2 regions of the Chryseobacterium sp. 'Rf worker isolate 10' genome follow, and region 2 is predicted to be linked to the other one. Evidence: riboswitches for the same ligand, from Rfam matches in the RefSeq annotation. Region 2 holds a riboswitch; the other holds the start of a gene.
What was found. A riboswitch is a leader RNA that binds a small molecule or an ion and turns the genes downstream of it on or off. The one in region 2 is predicted to bind cobalamin.

Region 1 (8,243 bases), on a different contig from region 2:
GAACTACAACAGCATTAGAATTTTCTTCTAATCCCCAAACTTTCACATCGTCTGAGACAAAAATTAATTCTTTTTTATCAGCAGCTACTATTTTTAAAGAAGAATCATTTTCTTTTAACAAGCTGTCTTGTTGTGAGAATATTAAAATGGGATTAATCAATAATAAGAATAACAGAATCATTATACCTTTAGATTCTCTCCATAATGAAGAGATTTTGTTGTTGAGATATAGATATAATGTTTTCAAGAATTGTGTTTTTTTTTCACATTAGTACAGATATTGACTAATTTTTTTTGTTGGCAGTTTGAATGTATTGTAAACCAACTGGATATGATTACTGGTACAATATTACATTCCGAACTTTATATTTTGCAAAACTTTGCCTATTACATATATAGTACATCTCTATAACTATTTGATAATTAGACTTATAATTATTAATTAAATAGGTGGTTTGTGTTTAATCTATTCACTTTATTGTGATTTTAATGATATTTAATTAATGCTTTTGTTTTGAATAGAGAGCTATGGCGAACTGAAAATAGAGGTTGGATTTTATACTATAAGGCAGTTTTAGCAGATCAAACTAGAGTTTATTCTTAAGTTGTGAGAATGATAATTTGTAGTGCTAGATTTTGGAAATTGCAAAAACACTTTTGAGGTTAAATAATAAGATGACATTCCTGAAAAATAAGCTAGAACAATCAAAAATTTTAAATGTCATAGGTATGTCATGCATGTGTTGTGTTTATATTTTGTTCTCTAAATATTTTATCACTGCCTCTGAAAATAAGATTAGAGGTTTTTAGATTTACAAAAATCAAAAACGTTTTATTTATAGTATAACCAGAAAAGGGGATTTCTCTTTAATATTGCATCCTAAAAAATGATATTTTGCCAACTCCTGTTGTGCAAAGGCTCATGATTTTGAACTTTGTAAAATTCTTTCCATCCGAATATTGGGCTCGTAGTTATAAATAAATGAAGGCCACTGTATGTACAGCGGCCTTTATGTTTGTTGATAAGAAATTTCCTTCTTTTAACTTAAAATCTCACATGGTGCTACACAATACACCCATGGGCATCTTTTAATTCCCGGAGGTGGACAGCATGTTTCAGAGCAGCTTACTGCTCCGCCATTAATACTTTTCAATTGGTCTCTTGAAATTTTTTTAGAATTTTTCATAGTCAGGTTATTGAGTTAAACATAAAGTTATGGCTGATTTCCGCCGCCACATCCGTCATATGGCATGCATTGCCATTTTCCTCCGATTAAACATAATTGACCGCCTCTGCAGTCGATTCCACCCTTAATTGTTTTCAATTCCTGTCTTTCGATTTTTTTTAAATTTTTCATAATATTTTTTAGGTTTAATTCTATTCGAAATTAATCAAATTTTATCAACTATTGTGGGATTATTGTAAAAATATTTGTTTATAATTAATTAAATGATTTGTATTTTTCATTTATTTTGTTGAATTGAGTAAAGTTAATTTGTGGGCAAATAGGCTTTAAAAGTAAGGTTGATAGAATCCATAAAGGTTTGATTTTGTTTCTATAAAATCTTGTCCTGTGACAAGTCCGTTTTCATAATGACTTGCTAATTTTGTTTAAAGTTTAATTTACCAAATCTGATCATATTATGAAAACTCTATTTAAATTCTCTACATTACTGGTTTTAGCCATAATCCTTACCGCAGCTCAAGTATATGGACAAAAAGTAAAACCTTCCGAAAGTGGTTATGCGTCTGTTAATGGCATTAAAGTTTATTATGAAATGTATGGTAAGGGAAAACCTGTTGTATTGCTGCACGGTGCTTTTATGACGATCGATATGAATTGGGGACAACTGATCCCGGAACTGTCTAAAAACAGAAAAGTAATAGCTCTTGAATTACAAGGACACGGACATAGTCCGTTTTCAGAACGAAAATTATCACATGCTACGCTGGCAAGTGATGTTACGAAGGTAATGGATTTCCTGAAAATTGACAAAGCTGATGTTGTGGGGTACAGTTTTGGAGGGGAAGTAGCTTATCAATTGGCTATACAGAGCCCGGAAAGGCTGAATAAATTGGTTATTATTTCATCAACCTATAAAACGAATGGCTGGCTTCCTGAAGTAAATAAAGCCTTTGAAGGAATGAAACCAGATCTCTTTACAAACAGCCCTCTGCATACTGGCTACAATGCTGTAGCGCCGGATAAAACAAAATGGACAAAATTCCTGGAGCAAATGATAGCTTCTGCCGGACAGCCTTTTGACTTGGGGGATGATAATATTTCTAAAATTCCGGCACCTGTTCTAATCATAGCCGGTGATAATGATGGGCTGGATAAAATAGAACTGGCAAAAACCTATAAGTTGCTTGGTGGTAATATTTCTGCGGATATGGCACCTATGCCCAAGTCCCAACTGGCAATTGTTCCTGGTCAGGGGCATGTAAGTCTGATGATGGAAACTACAACAATTCTGAACTATCTGAACAGTTTTTTAAAATAACTTGATATGGATATAAAATTTGAAGCCGGAATTAATATCGCTATAAAAATTCCAAAAAGTAAATACGAAAAGACTGTTGCTTTCTACAGGGATATTTTAAAATTAGACGTTGAAGAAAAACCCATAAAAAATCCTACTGTTTCCAGAACACACGAAGTAAAATTTGGTCATAACATTATATGGCTGGATTGTGTGGACAACTATACCCATTCCGAAACCTGGCTGCAGCTCATTGTTCCCAATGTAGAAGAGGCTACACAATATTTACGGTCAAATGGCGTGGAAACCTGTGACGAAATTGAAGAACTCCCTGAAAATATGCACTGGATTCCCGATCCTGCGGGAACGGTTTTTAATTTGCAGCAAAAGGAATAAATTCAGATATTCAATAGATGAAATTCCGTCATAAAATTATATTGGCAAATTGTATAATTTTAATACCTTTAGCCATCAAATCATTAAAATTATACAATTTGCCATGCAGACGAAACGATTTACTTTTATGGTAACTATTTTTTTTCTGGTAGTAAGCTCAACCATATTTTCACAGAAAACAGCCACTTTAAATTCCTTATTAGATAAAAACTCAGAATTTGTTTTCCCGCAGACTACTGATAAGATCTCAAAAGCACTGAATGTGAAAACCGTTTTTTATGAAGATGCCAATGAAGAAAAATATGCGAAATGGCCTACAAAAACAGGATTGGAGCTTTATTGCAGTTTGGAGAAAGACAATGCTGTTAATGAGATGTTTTTTTCAACTTCAGACAATAAACCTTTAGTGGTAGAGGGATTGCCTTTTGGCCTTATCCTGAATAAAAGTACATTGCAGGATAGTAAAACCAAGTTCAGTAAATACAATGCAAAAACACAGAAATTAGCTTCAGGCAGTGAGTTTCCAGGAGGCTCAAAGCTGGTTTTTAAGAAAGGGAAACATTATGCGACTTTGCTTTTTGATAGTAAAAACCTGTTGAAATCACTCGGCTTAACTACAGAACTTGTTGATCCGGCTGCCAATTAATTGCTGGAAAAACTTCAAAATATTAAAAAATCCGCCAATATTTGGCGGATTTTTTAGTATAAATGGATCAGCTTTAAAAAGCTATATCGTTAATCCATGATTATTTTTCACTTCAGCCATCACAAAAGTACTGTGTGTACTCCCGATTGAATCTACGGATCCAAGCTTATTGAAAACAAAATCCTGGTAATGTTTCATATCTCTTACCTGAACTTTCAGAAGAAAATCAAAATCACCGGAAATATTGTAACATTCAGCAACTTCTTCAATTTCTAAAATTTCTTTTACAAAATCATAACCCACAGATCTGTCGTGAATTTTCAGTTTAATCTGGCAGAAAACCGTAAATCCCCGGTTCAGTTTTTCAGCATCAAGAACTGCGGCATATCTTTTAACAAATCCGTCCTGTTCCAGTCTTTTCACCCTTTCAAAAACAGGTGAAGTAGAGAGGTTCACTTCCTTTGCCAATTCTTTAACGGTCAGTTTTGCATTTTTCTGGAGCAGCCTGAGCAGCTGTAAGTCCTTATCATCGAGTTGTTCCACAGAATATTATTCTTTTAAATAATTAAAACAGTCAAATGTAAAGAATTATATTCTTTTATTTTTGTTTTCAAAAGTTTAATTTGCTTAATTATTTCTTTTTAATTGTATCTTTATTCTGTATTGTTAATTTTACACAAAATTAAAAACTTTTACTCAAAGCAATTGTTAAAGGTAAAAGTACAGTTCTTTATAGATACTTCATCAAACAGGAAAGGTTTTACTTAAGGTAGATTAATAGGGAATCGTGTGAAAATCACGAGCTGTCGCGCAACTGTAAGTAACACATCAAAGGTTTCTGTCCTTGCAGATCCACTGCCAAAAGCGGGAAGGATGACGGAAACTGTTACAAGTCAGGAGACCTGCCTTTACTGAATTGACAATGCTTTCGCGGTCTGAAGCTTTTGGGTCATACAGATGATATATCGGATTCATGTATTTTCTCTCAAAGGGAAACTGCATTGTTCGCTATGTCATTATTTCCTGAAATTTTTATCCGTTAAAACATGCAGAAGCATTTTAAAGGGCTTTAATATTAAGTTTAATTAAAAAGTTTAAAAAAATGCAAACTCACATTCTGGGCTATCCGCGTATTGGTAGCAAAAGAGAACTCAAAAAAGCCTGCGAGCAGTATTGGTCAGGTAAAATCCTTTTGGAAGAACTTCTGAACACAGGTAGAAATATCTGTAATCAAAACTGGAATATCCAGAAGGAAGCAGGAATAGACCTTATCCCGTGTAATGATTTTTCCTATTATGATCAGGTATTGGATATGAGCCTTGTGGTAGGAGCAATCCCGACTCGTTATCATGAAGTAGTGCTTAAAAAAAACAATTCTGAGCTGGATCTTTACTTTGCCATGGCAAGAGGATATCAGAAAGATGGACTGGATATCACAGCAATGGAAATGACCAAATGGTTCGATACCAACTATCACTATATCGTTCCGGAATTTTATAAAAACCAACAATTTAAACTAAGCTCAGACAAAATTTTCAATGAATTTGCCGGAGCAAAGCAGGCTGGGATCAATGCTAAACCTGTTATTATCGGTCTGGTTACTTATCTGCTATTAGGAAAAGAAAAAGAAGAAGGATTTGATAAGTTAGATCTTGCCGGAAATCTTCTTCCTGTGTACATAGAAATTTTAACCAAACTTCAGGAGCAGGGTGCTGAATGGATTCAGTTTGATGAACCTTTTCTGGCATTGGATTTAACAGAGAAAGCAAAAGAAATCTATCTTTCTGTATATGCTGAAATAAGAAAACGTTTCCCAAAACTGAAATTTATCGTTGCTACTTATTTTGACGGATTAAAAGATAATACATCGCTTGCCACTTCACTTCCGGTGAACACACTACATATTGACTTGGTTAGAAATCCTGAACAGCTGGATGATATCCTGAATGTTATCCCGGAAAGCTTAAGTCTTTCATTAGGGGTAATTGACGGCAGAAATATCTGGAAAAATGATTATGAAAAATCGCTGTCTTTCATCAGAAAAGCAGTTGAGAAATTAGGATCTGAAAGAATTTTCATTGCACCATCATGTTCATTGCTTCATTCACCGTGTGATCTGGATTTTGAAACTAGTCTTAATCCTGAAATCAAAAACTGGCTGGCTTTTGCCAAACAAAAAGTAGCGGAAGTGGTAACCCTTAAAGAACTGGCAACAGGAACAGAAAATGAACAGGTTCTTGAAGCATTCGAAGAAAATAAAAGAGCTATTGAGAACAGAAGAACTTCTTCTCTTATTCATAATGATCAGGTGAAACAAAGAGCCAATGCTGTTACTGAAAAGGATGCTCAGAGAATAAATACCTTCAAAATCCGAAAAGAAGAACAGCAGGAAGTATTGCAGCTTCCTTTATTCCCAACTACCACCATCGGATCATTCCCGCAGACAATAGAGGTAAGAAGCTGGAGAGCCCAATTCAAAAAAGGAGAGCTTACGGCAGAGCAATATGATACTTTACTGAAAGAAGAAACTCAGAGAACAATCCGCTGGCAGGAAGAAATCGGTATAGATGTACTGGTTCACGGGGAATTTGAGCGTAACGACATGGTAGAATACTTCGGAGAACAGCTGGAAGGATTTGTATTCACCAAAAACGGATGGGTACAAAGCTACGGAAGCCGTTGTGTAAAACCTCCTGTAATCTTTGGTGATGTTTCCCGCCCGACTCCTATGACAGTTTACTGGTCTCAATATGCACAATCCCAGACTGAAAAATGGGTAAAAGGAATGCTTACAGGTCCGGTTACCATCTTACAGTGGTCTTTTGTACGTGATGATCAGCCTCGTTCCGAAACGTGTAAACAAATTGCTTTGGCGATCCGTGATGAAGTTGTGGATCTGGAAAAAGCTGGGATCAGGATTATTCAGATTGACGAACCTGCTATCAGAGAAGGACTTCCGTTAAGAAAAACAGACTGGCAGAATTATCTGAAATGGGCTGTAGAAGCCTTTAGAATTTCAGCAAGTGGAGTAGAAGATGCGACCCAAATCCATACGCATATGTGTTATTCAGAATTCAATGATATTATTGAAAACATTGCTGACATGGATGCGGACGTGATTACCATAGAATGCTCCCGCTCTCAGATGGAACTGCTGAATGCTTTTGCCGATTTTAAATATCCAAATGAAATTGGTCCCGGAGTATATGACATTCACTCACCAAGAGTTCCGTCAAAAGAAGAAATGATCGAACTGCTGAGAAAGGCCCAGAATGTGATTCCTGCCAATCAACTTTGGGTAAACCCAGACTGCGGACTGAAAACAAGACACTGGGATGAAACCGAAAAAGCTTTAATAGCAATGGTAGCAGCTGCTAAAGAAGCTTCCGTAGAATATGCACTTTAGAAAACTTTAGAAATAATTAGATACAATCACCCGGATCGTGCCATGATATTCATGGCACGATTTATTATGGTAATCCTTTAAAACATTGATGAAATATTGAATTATTTTGCCTGCAATGTGCTTGGAGGATAACCAAACTGTTTTTTAAATGCAAAGGAGAAATGGGATAAATTTTCAAATCCCAGATCCAGATAAATGTCAGAAACGGATCTTCCTTTTTGAGTAAGCAGAAAATGAGCTTCTTTCAGCCTTCGAAGCTGGAGCCACTGTCTTGGCGGTATACCAAAGATCTTTTGAAAATCTCTTTTAAATGCAGACAAACTTCTTCCCGTTAAATAAGCGAAACGCTCAACATTAACGTTGAAATGAAAATTCTTATTCATAAAAGCTTCAATATCTATTTTAAAAGGCTCAGAAAAATCAAATAAAATATCCTTAAGACCCGGATCATAGTTCAGCAGTAGCAGTAAAGCTTCTTTTTGTTTGAGACGCAGTATCTCTTCAGAAGCAGAAAGATCTTCATAGGCTAATAATGAATACATGAAAGAAGTCAATGCTTTTTGCTCTGGTTTTATATAGGCGGGAACATGATCTTTCTTTTCTGCCTGATACCCGTATTCACGGCTGAAATCATGAAGCATTGCATCATCAAAATAGATGGATACGGTTCTTATTTCACCATTTTTAGGAGGATATTTTGCAAATTTCAATAAGCTGTTTTTCCTTGCGGAATAGAGTTCGCCTTCTTTGAATATCGTTTTCGTAATACCGTCGTTCAGTTCCATCTCTCCGGAAAGAACCAGCCCAAGGCTATGTATCTGGGCAAACTGTTCTCCTTCTCTGAATTCTGAGAAGTAACAGGAGTAATTAATAGGGAAAGGAATTTTATTGTCGCTCATCTTTCAGACGGGTATTTCTTGATAGATTCTTATTCAAACTTACAAAACTTTTTTTATGATTATATATTTAAATTCCCCAAAGCCCAATATTCATGGACTTTGAGGAATATAATATTAGGCAAGGATGGCTTTGGGCTCCAGATAGGCTTCCAACCCGAATGTACCAAACTCACGTCCGATACCACTTTGTTTAAATCCACCAAAAGGAGCATAAGGATCATGCGCAAATCCATTAATACAGATTCTTCCGGCATCAATCTGTGCAGCTACACGTTCTGCATGTTCTTTATCGGCAGAGCTGATATAGGCTGCCAGACCGTAAGTTGTGTCATTAGCAATAGAAATTGCTTCTTCTTCATTGGCATAAGGAATGATAGAAAGCACAGGCCCGAAAATTTCCTCCTGAGCAATG
Region 2 (8,243 bases):
TATTAAAGAGTTTACCCCATACGGAATATCCAGATATTTTGATGATCTCCACAAGTTTACAGAATCCGCTGAATGAATATACAAGTCGGGAAAATGAGGAAGAATTAATCTCAAAAAAAGACCTGCAAGAATCAAAATTTCACCGCGGATCTTATACCGGATGATCAGATAAAGCATGAAAGGAAATATAAGATAACACATCCATTCTGTACTCAAAGACCAATAAACGATATTCAACAGACGGTCCGGATTGAAAAAGCACTGCACCAGTCCGGCATTGATAAAAAATGTAAGCCACGAAGTATCCTTTATCAGCAGAACAATAAAAATAATAGATATAAAATATACCGGGTAAATCCTGTTGACTCTTTTCTTATAAAAAGTCTGTATTCTTTTGAATTCAAGATTTTTAAATTTATCCGAATAGGAAACTGTCAGGAGAAAAGCGCTTAATACAAAAAAGATATCTACAGCAAGATATCCTTTCCCTATAATATTTTGAAGAATTTCGTTTTTAAAATCAAAAAAATGAAAAAAAGTTACCCATAATGCCACTACACCTCTAAGTCCTGTTAAAGATTTTATTTCATTTTTCATATATAATTTCAATCGGCAATAAAGATAAAAAAAACCTGCTAGATTTTCTATTTACGATCACTGGACAGTCTTTTCAAACTGAAAATAATATTATCCGGAAAACCTTCATCTTCCTTTCCTTCCTGCAAAATAAAATCATGCTTTACAAGAAGCCCTTTTGAGTTTTCATTAAGTTTATTGGTGATTGCTACAATTTCCTCTAAATCTAATTCGTTAAATCCCAAATCTAAAACCGCTTTCAAAGCTTCAGACATAATTCCTTGTCTGTGATATTCCGGTAACAATTCATAACCAACTTCCGCTGTTTTCCGGTCTTCGGAAAAATTCCAGAGGCAAATAGTTCCGATAAGATTCGGCTGGTCTTTTAAAGAAATTCCCTGGTAAACGGTTTGGTTGTTTTTAGTTTTTTCTTTGATGGTCAAAATAAACTGAAGTGCATCGTAATTATTTTTTGGTGAATTCCTCTGCACAAACTTATTAGTCACTTCATTGCTTCGAATGCGTAAAATATCCTCAATGTGGCTTTCGTTGATGTCTCTCAGTAATAGTCTTTCGGTTTCTAGTTTCATAACTCAAATGTAATAAAAAGAATATCATAAATTTATATCAACGCAAAGGTTATAAAAACCTTTGTTTTTTGAAGTTTAAAAATTTTTAAGAAAAAAATTACTCTAAAATCATCAAATTCAAAGGTAATTTATTCTGTAAATCTCTCAGATATACGTAATAATCAAAATTCTCACTAAATTTGCACTGTGTATATAGATAAAGAAGATTTAGACGAATTAGAGTTTCCGCAATTGCTCGCGGAAATCTCCCCATTTGCGTATTCTCCAAAAACAAGAGAAAAAATTCTTCAACTTCGGCCGATGGAAATTGACGAGGCGGAACTTTCATTAAAAAAAACCTCAGAATATCTGTCGAGTTTTGAAAGTTCAAATGCAATTCCGTTTGATGAATATGAAGATATTGAAAGTGAGCTGAAATTGATGCTGATTGAGAACTACCGACTGGAAAACGCTGCTTTCATCAAAATAAAAACCATCACAGAACAGATCGGAAAACTTCAGAAGTTCTTCCCTACGATGCCGGAAACATTTCCTAATTTATTGGAAGAAGTTTCTGTACTGGAATTCAGAAAAGAGATCATTGATAAGGTAGATAAGGTTTTTAACCGTTTTGGTGAAGTAAAAAGTGAAGCTTCTCCAGCTCTGAAAGGGATCAGAACTGAAATCCAGCTTGCAAAAAAAGCCATTCAGGAAAATTTCAACCGTGCCCTTACCACGTATGGACAGAGTGATTTTTTGGATGATATCCGGGAAACAATTATCGATGACCAGAGGGTTCTGGCTGTAAAATCAGGATTTAAGAAGAGAGTTGCGGGAAGAACGTTAGGAATTTCCAAAACAGGTTCCATTACTTATATTCAGCCGGACAGTGTTGTAAAGCATTATTTCAAACTCCGTGAAAATGAAGAGGAAGAGAAAAAAGAAATTGATAAAGTTCTTCGTAAACTTACGGCAGAGCTCGCAGAGTTTCAACCTCAATTATGGAAATACCAGATTTATATTTTTGACCTTGATCTTACGAGAGCTAAGGCAAAGTTCAGTGAATTGATCGACGGGGTTCTTCCGAAAATTAATCACCACAACACGCTGAGACTAAAAGATGCTTATCATCCTTTATTATGGTTACGAAATAAAATTGAGAACAAGATCATCCATCCACAGACACTTACCTTAACGGATCATAACAGGATTATCTGTATTTCCGGTCCGAATGCCGGTGGAAAATCAATTACTCTGAAAACGGTAGGATTATTACAACTGATGATTCAGAGTGGTATTCTTGTTCCGGTTCACCCAAAGTCTGAAATGTTTTTCTTTGAGAAAATCATGACTGATATCGGTGATAATCAGTCCATTGAAAACCATTTATCAACATATTCATCAAGATTAAAGAAAATGTCCGGAATCATCCGAGAGGCTGATGCCAATACGCTTTTACTGATTGATGAATTTGGTACAGGTTCTGATCCTGAGCTTGGAGGTGCCCTGGCGGAAAGTTTCATGGAATTTTTCTATGACAAAAAGAGTTTCGCCATCATTACGACACACTATACCAACATTAAACTGGTGATAGAACAGCTTCCCAATGCTCAAAATGCAGCCATGCTCTTCAATGAAGAAACATTGGAACCGATGTATAAACTGGAAGTAGGACAGGCAGGAAGCTCATTTACTTTTGAAGTTGCTGAAAAGAACAAGATTCCAAGATTCATTATCCATTCTGCCAAGAAAAAGGTAGAACATGATATTGTCAATCTTGATAAAACGATTGTAAAACTGCAGCAGGAAAAATTTGAGGTAGAAAAATTAAAATCTGATCTTGCAGAAAGAAAAGAGTCTGTAGAAGACAAGCGTGATAACCTTCAGAAACTGAATGACCAGCTTCAGCAGAAATTATTTAATTTCCAGAAACTGTATGAGGAAGAACACCGCAAACTTCAGTTCGGGAATAAGATTGAAGCATTCATCGACAGCTATACCAAAGGAAAATCCAGAAAAGATGTTGTAAAAGATTTCGTAAAGCTTCTTGAACAGGAGAAATTCAGAAAATTAGGAAGTGATAAGGATGAAACAAAACGTCTGCAGGTTGTTAAGAGAAAAATCACTCAACAGCTGAAGAAAGATGATGTGATTGAAAAAATTGCCGAAACCAATGAAAAACTGGAAGAAAAACGTAAAACCGACCGTGCCGTTTGGATGAAAATCGGACAGCGGGTTCGTATTACAGGAAGTACCAGTGTAGGAACTATCGAAAAGATTTCCAGAAACAAGGTAATTGTCAATTACGGAACCTTCAAGACTACGATTGACGCGGATGAACTTGAGAGAATTTAATCCATCAGCAATTATATTAACGCAAATATTAAGAGAGAGCACCGGAAGGTACGCTCTCTCTTTTATTTTAATACCTTCATGAATTCTGTATTTTTTTCTTTCATATAAACGTTTTTAATATATTTGAAATGCATATATACAATGTTGCACAAGCATATGAATTCTTAACATTTTGAATATGGTCAGAAACTTTACTATTCTTTGGATTTTTTATAAAAAGATACTGCTTCCCGCCCTGCCGTTCTCATTGCTCATTTCTTTTCTCCTTCCCTTCAGAGTTGAGACATTTGGTTTAAGTTTTCTTTTAATTGCACCTGCTCTCCATTACTTTATTTATGAATTAAGATTTAAAAACGAATATTATTTTTATGCCCATTCAGGGTTTTCAAGAACTTTTCTTTGGGCAGGAACCCTATTATTAAGTCTTGCTGTAAAAATTATAACATTGTTCTTATGAGTAAACTGCATGTTGATAGTGTAACAAAATCTTTTAGTGAAAGAAAAATTCTGCAGGATATCTATATAGGATGTGAAACAGGACAAATCATGGGATTACTTGGCAGAAATGGAAGCGGAAAATCAACCCTGCTAAAAATTATCTTTGGAATAGAATATGGTGATACTCAGTTTATAAAATATGATAATAAAATTCTGAAAGGCATATCCGATAGAAAAAACAGAATTGCCTACTTATCACAGGATCTTTTTTTACCCAAATATATAAAAATCAAAAATCTGATTCCTCTTTTTTGTAATCAAAAAAATACTGAGTTGCTTTTTACTTCAGAATTTGTAAGACCTTTCCTTGATCAAAAACCTAAAACCCTTTCCAAAGGTGAACAGAGAATTATTGAAACTCTTATGGTCATTTATTCTGAAGCAGACTTTATTTTATTGGACGAGCCATTTCACAGTCTTTCTCCAAAAGTTACTGAAGAATTAAAGAAAAATATCCGTCAGCAATCATCTCATAAAGGATTTATTATTTCTGATCATAACTTTAAAGATGTTCTGGATATTTCTGACTCTATATATCTGCTTTCTGGCGGTCATCTGAAACAAATACAAGATTTAAGTGAACTGCAGCGCTATAATTATCTTCCGAAAAGCATTTAATTTATATATTTGAAGGATTAAAAAATTTTCATGATGACTTTCATAAACAAAGCATTCTATTTATCTGCTTTCAGTATTCTATCTATAGCTTTTGTAAAAGGGCAGAATAAAGTTCCTTTCGGAGTTGTAAAGGCTGAAGAAGGATATGCCAATGTACGGGTTCATAAGGACAACTACAGAAAAATTGTAGACAAGATCCGTATGCGTAAAGGTGATGTATTTGTTTATGTAAAGCCTGCTCCCGGAGAAACAGAGTGGATCTGGATCAAATATCCCGAAAAACAGGATGATGATAAACCTTTTGTACGTTATGAAACTCTTGATAAAGAAGGAATGGTGAATAAAGAACGTATCGCCTATATTGATCAGCTTCCGGCCTATACTCCTTCCAAATCTAAAAACGGAAGATCACTTATTTTCACAGATAATTCTGACCCCAAAATTCCTACTGCTCAAAGAAGCAAAGTAGTCATTGATGTTTACCCTTCCAACGCGGGATACCGTAAAAAGGAAAAAGATGCAGAAGGGAAACTGCTTACCATTGATAAAGTAAAACCATGGGGAATCGGGAATGATCTTCCCGAAGGGATGACTGAAATCAAATCCATCAGGGTACAGCAGCCCGGAAGAGGGTCTGTTTTTGTAAGAGAGGCCATCAAAAATATGTTCCAGCCTACCATGGATTTTGAGAATGTAGGCGTAACCTCCCTGGATAACGACAATATTTTTCTTTATATGATCAACGGTTCAGGAGAAAACAGATATACTACGCTGTGGACCATCAAGAAAGGAAGAGTAATCAGCCAGATTATTTACCATAATCCGGAATAAATTCATTATTTTTGCCCCCGAAAAGTTTTAACGCTTATTCATCATAGAAATTGGTTCTGCATCACTGCAGATTAAAAGGGAACCGTGTGAAAATCACGGACTGTCGCGCAACTGTAAGTAACTGTAATCTTTATCAAAGATCCACTGTGCGAGGCATGGGAAGGAGATAAAAGATGTTACAAGTCAGGAGACCTGCCTATTTCTTAAACAAGTAACTTTCGCGATTTGAAGTTGTATTGATCTGATGGATTGTTTCAGGGATTCTCTTGATTCCTGTTATTGTTCTGTTGTTTTAATATCGTTTTCATTTCGCTTTAATTAATAATGATATATGACTACAGAAGAAAGAATTAAAGCATCCGAAACCAGTATCTTTAAAGCGGTTTTCCCTAACACAACCAATCATTACGATACCCTTTTTGGTGGTACGGCTATGCAGCTGATGGACGAAGTAGCTTTTATTACTGCTACCCGATTTGCAAGAAAAAGAGTGGTAACAGTAAGCAGTGACAAGATAGATTTCAAGAAACCTATTCCTGCCGGAACCATTGTGGAGCTAATCGGGAAAGTTTCCTACGTGGGAAAAACCAGTATGAAAGTAAACGTTGAGATCTATACCGAGCAAATGTATTCCTACGAAAGAGAAAAAGCCATTGTAGGTGATTTTACTTTTGTAGCGATTGACGAATTCAAGAAACCAATCCAGATACTATAAGTAATAAAGAATCGGGCGGCCAGAGGCCGCCCGATTCTTATTGTATTCTTATCAAAGCTATTTTACCACTTTTTCTGTTTCCAGACTTTGGCTCAATAAAAGTTCAAAAGCCTCTCCCATTTCGTCCGATGCTCTACTGATCGCATTTTCAAGCATATTTCGGATTTGCTTTTCTGTCACTCCCGCTTCCGTCCAGCTTTTTCCTGAAGTGTGGGAATTTAAGATAAACGGCATTATTCTATCAATTCCACATGCAAAAATAGCATCTGGCGTTTTCTCATCTTCAAATTCAAGCCATAGATTAAAGAATTCTGTACGTAAAGGCTCATCAAGAATTCCGAAAATCTTTTGAGCAGATGCCTTTTCTCTTTCAAACTTTCCTACCATTGCTTTTTCATCAAAAATAAAAGTATCTCCGGCTTCTATTTCTACAAGATCGTGGATAGAGAGCATTCTTATCACTCTTAATAAATCAATATCTGCGCGGTTTTTAGCATATGGATAAAGGATCTGAGCCAGAATAATAATCTGCCAGGAATGTTCTGCTGTGTTCTCTCTTCGGGAGTCATCTGCATTATAATTTCTTCTCTGTACATTTTTCAAAGCATCCACTGCCAGGATAAAATCTATTTCTTTCTGAATTTTCATTTTACTTTTCTCTATTGTATTGTTCTGATGGATATACCTTGGTTTTGGTTACCCATTTATTATTAATCTTCTCTTTTGTAATCACCTTTACGCGACCTTCTACCGTCATATCTTCTTCTTTTTCCAGAACTTTATCAAGTCCTTTATTCGGAATTACAGCATATTCCGTTGTAAAAATATCACAGCAGCCAGATTTTCCATAGGCTATGAGACGTTTTCGCTTGGCATCAACCTCAAAAATATCAAAAGAGCTGGAAGCAAGATCCGTAAGCTCCTTACTCTTCACAAATGCCATTCTCGTGCTGTTGAATACATATACATCATAAGAAGCAGAGCTATAATTCCCCATATTACCATTTCTTACCGCTATATCTTCTGTCCCGTCAAAATTAAAGTCATCAATGATTATAGGACTGTTTTCGTTCTTTAGCTGAAACATTTTCCCTTGCGTTGGCTTTTCGCCTTCATTAAGATTCAGGACCAGGTCATCAGATACAAAAGTCTGCACCTTTGTGTTTTTATGATCAAACAAATCTACAGTTCCTTTTCCGTTACATCGGCCGTCATAGCAATTATCCACGTGAATGACTGCATCATAGCTCTTCGATGCGTTTTTAACCTCAAACTGATATTGTCCGAAACAGGCAGGCCCCAGCAAAACAAAAGCCGGTAAATGCTTATACTTATTGAATAAATTCATGGTAATAGTAAATGATTTAGGTGTTTTTTTCCTAACAAAAATACGAATCATAACACCGATCTCAAAATTCAAAACTCATTATCTGGAAGATTTAAAACAATTAAAATCCTTTAAATAAGAGAATATTTATTTCTGAGAAGCTGTTTCCCGCTATACGCTCATACTCCTCGCTCCCTGCCAGAATCCAAACCGCTGTGGGGTAACCGCTGCTATCGGGGCTATAATATGAGTAATAAGTAATCGGTAATAAGCAATAATTAATAATGATGATTTTTTGCTCCGTATTTCTTCCAATTTTATTTAAAATGTAGAGATTTTTTAGACATTTTCCTCTCAAATTCATTTTCATAAAAATCCACATATAAAATTATAGAACTGATTACCAGTATTTTATGTTATTTATTTTAAAAATTTCACTACTTTGTATTGCATAATACCATTTTATTTACATATCTTTGTAATGTAAAATTAGAATAGGCTCAGCTAGCTAGGAGCATTTTTCTAAAAATATAACTAATTAACAAAACTTATCAAAGATGAATACCGAAAATACCAAAGCGCAAATGCGAAAAGGAATTCTGGAATTCTGTATTCTAAGTCTCATCAATAATCGCGAAATGTATGTTTCTGATCTTATTGACGAACTGAAAAAAGGAAAACTGGATGTAGTGGAAGGAACCCTCTACCCTCTTCTTACAAGACTTAAAAACGGAGAGTTTCTCTCTTACAGATG

Region 1: another riboswitch for cobalamin. It lies ahead of metE (5-methyltetrahydropteroyltriglutamate--homocysteine S-methyltransferase); the one in region 2 lies ahead of LKL37_RS21730 (acyl-CoA thioesterase).

What each region holds. Positions count from the first base shown of each region.
Region 1 covers NZ_JBOZOF010000001.1:950,217-958,459, forward strand. Annotated here, with positions in the region: gene LKL37_RS04135 (hypothetical protein) at 1-247, opposite strand, end outside; gene LKL37_RS04140 (bacteriocin-like protein) at 1,041-1,187, opposite strand; gene LKL37_RS04145 (bacteriocin-like protein) at 1,215-1,358, opposite strand; gene LKL37_RS04150 (alpha/beta fold hydrolase) at 1,645-2,505, shown strand; gene LKL37_RS04155 (hypothetical protein) at 2,512-2,880, shown strand; gene LKL37_RS04160 (hypothetical protein) at 2,984-3,526, shown strand; gene LKL37_RS04165 (Lrp/AsnC family transcriptional regulator) at 3,608-4,069, opposite strand; cobalamin riboswitch at 4,265-4,450, shown strand; gene metE (5-methyltetrahydropteroyltriglutamate--homocysteine S-methyltransferase) at 4,629-6,932, shown strand; gene LKL37_RS04175 (helix-turn-helix domain-containing protein) at 7,034-7,831, opposite strand; gene LKL37_RS04180 (aldehyde dehydrogenase family protein) at 7,946-8,243, opposite strand, start outside.
Region 2 covers NZ_JBOZOF010000007.1:4,682-12,924, reverse strand. Annotated here, with positions in the region: gene LKL37_RS21755 (acyltransferase family protein) at 1-597, opposite strand, end outside; gene LKL37_RS21750 (GNAT family N-acetyltransferase) at 645-1,166, opposite strand; gene LKL37_RS21745 (endonuclease MutS2) at 1,353-3,500, shown strand; gene LKL37_RS21740 (ATP-binding cassette domain-containing protein) at 3,954-4,616, shown strand; gene LKL37_RS21735 (hypothetical protein) at 4,647-5,447, shown strand; cobalamin riboswitch at 5,482-5,661, shown strand; gene LKL37_RS21730 (acyl-CoA thioesterase) at 5,779-6,162, shown strand; gene LKL37_RS21725 (HD domain-containing protein) at 6,220-6,810, opposite strand; gene LKL37_RS21720 (XAC2610-related protein) at 6,812-7,510, opposite strand; gene LKL37_RS21715 (PadR family transcriptional regulator) at 8,047-8,243, shown strand, end outside.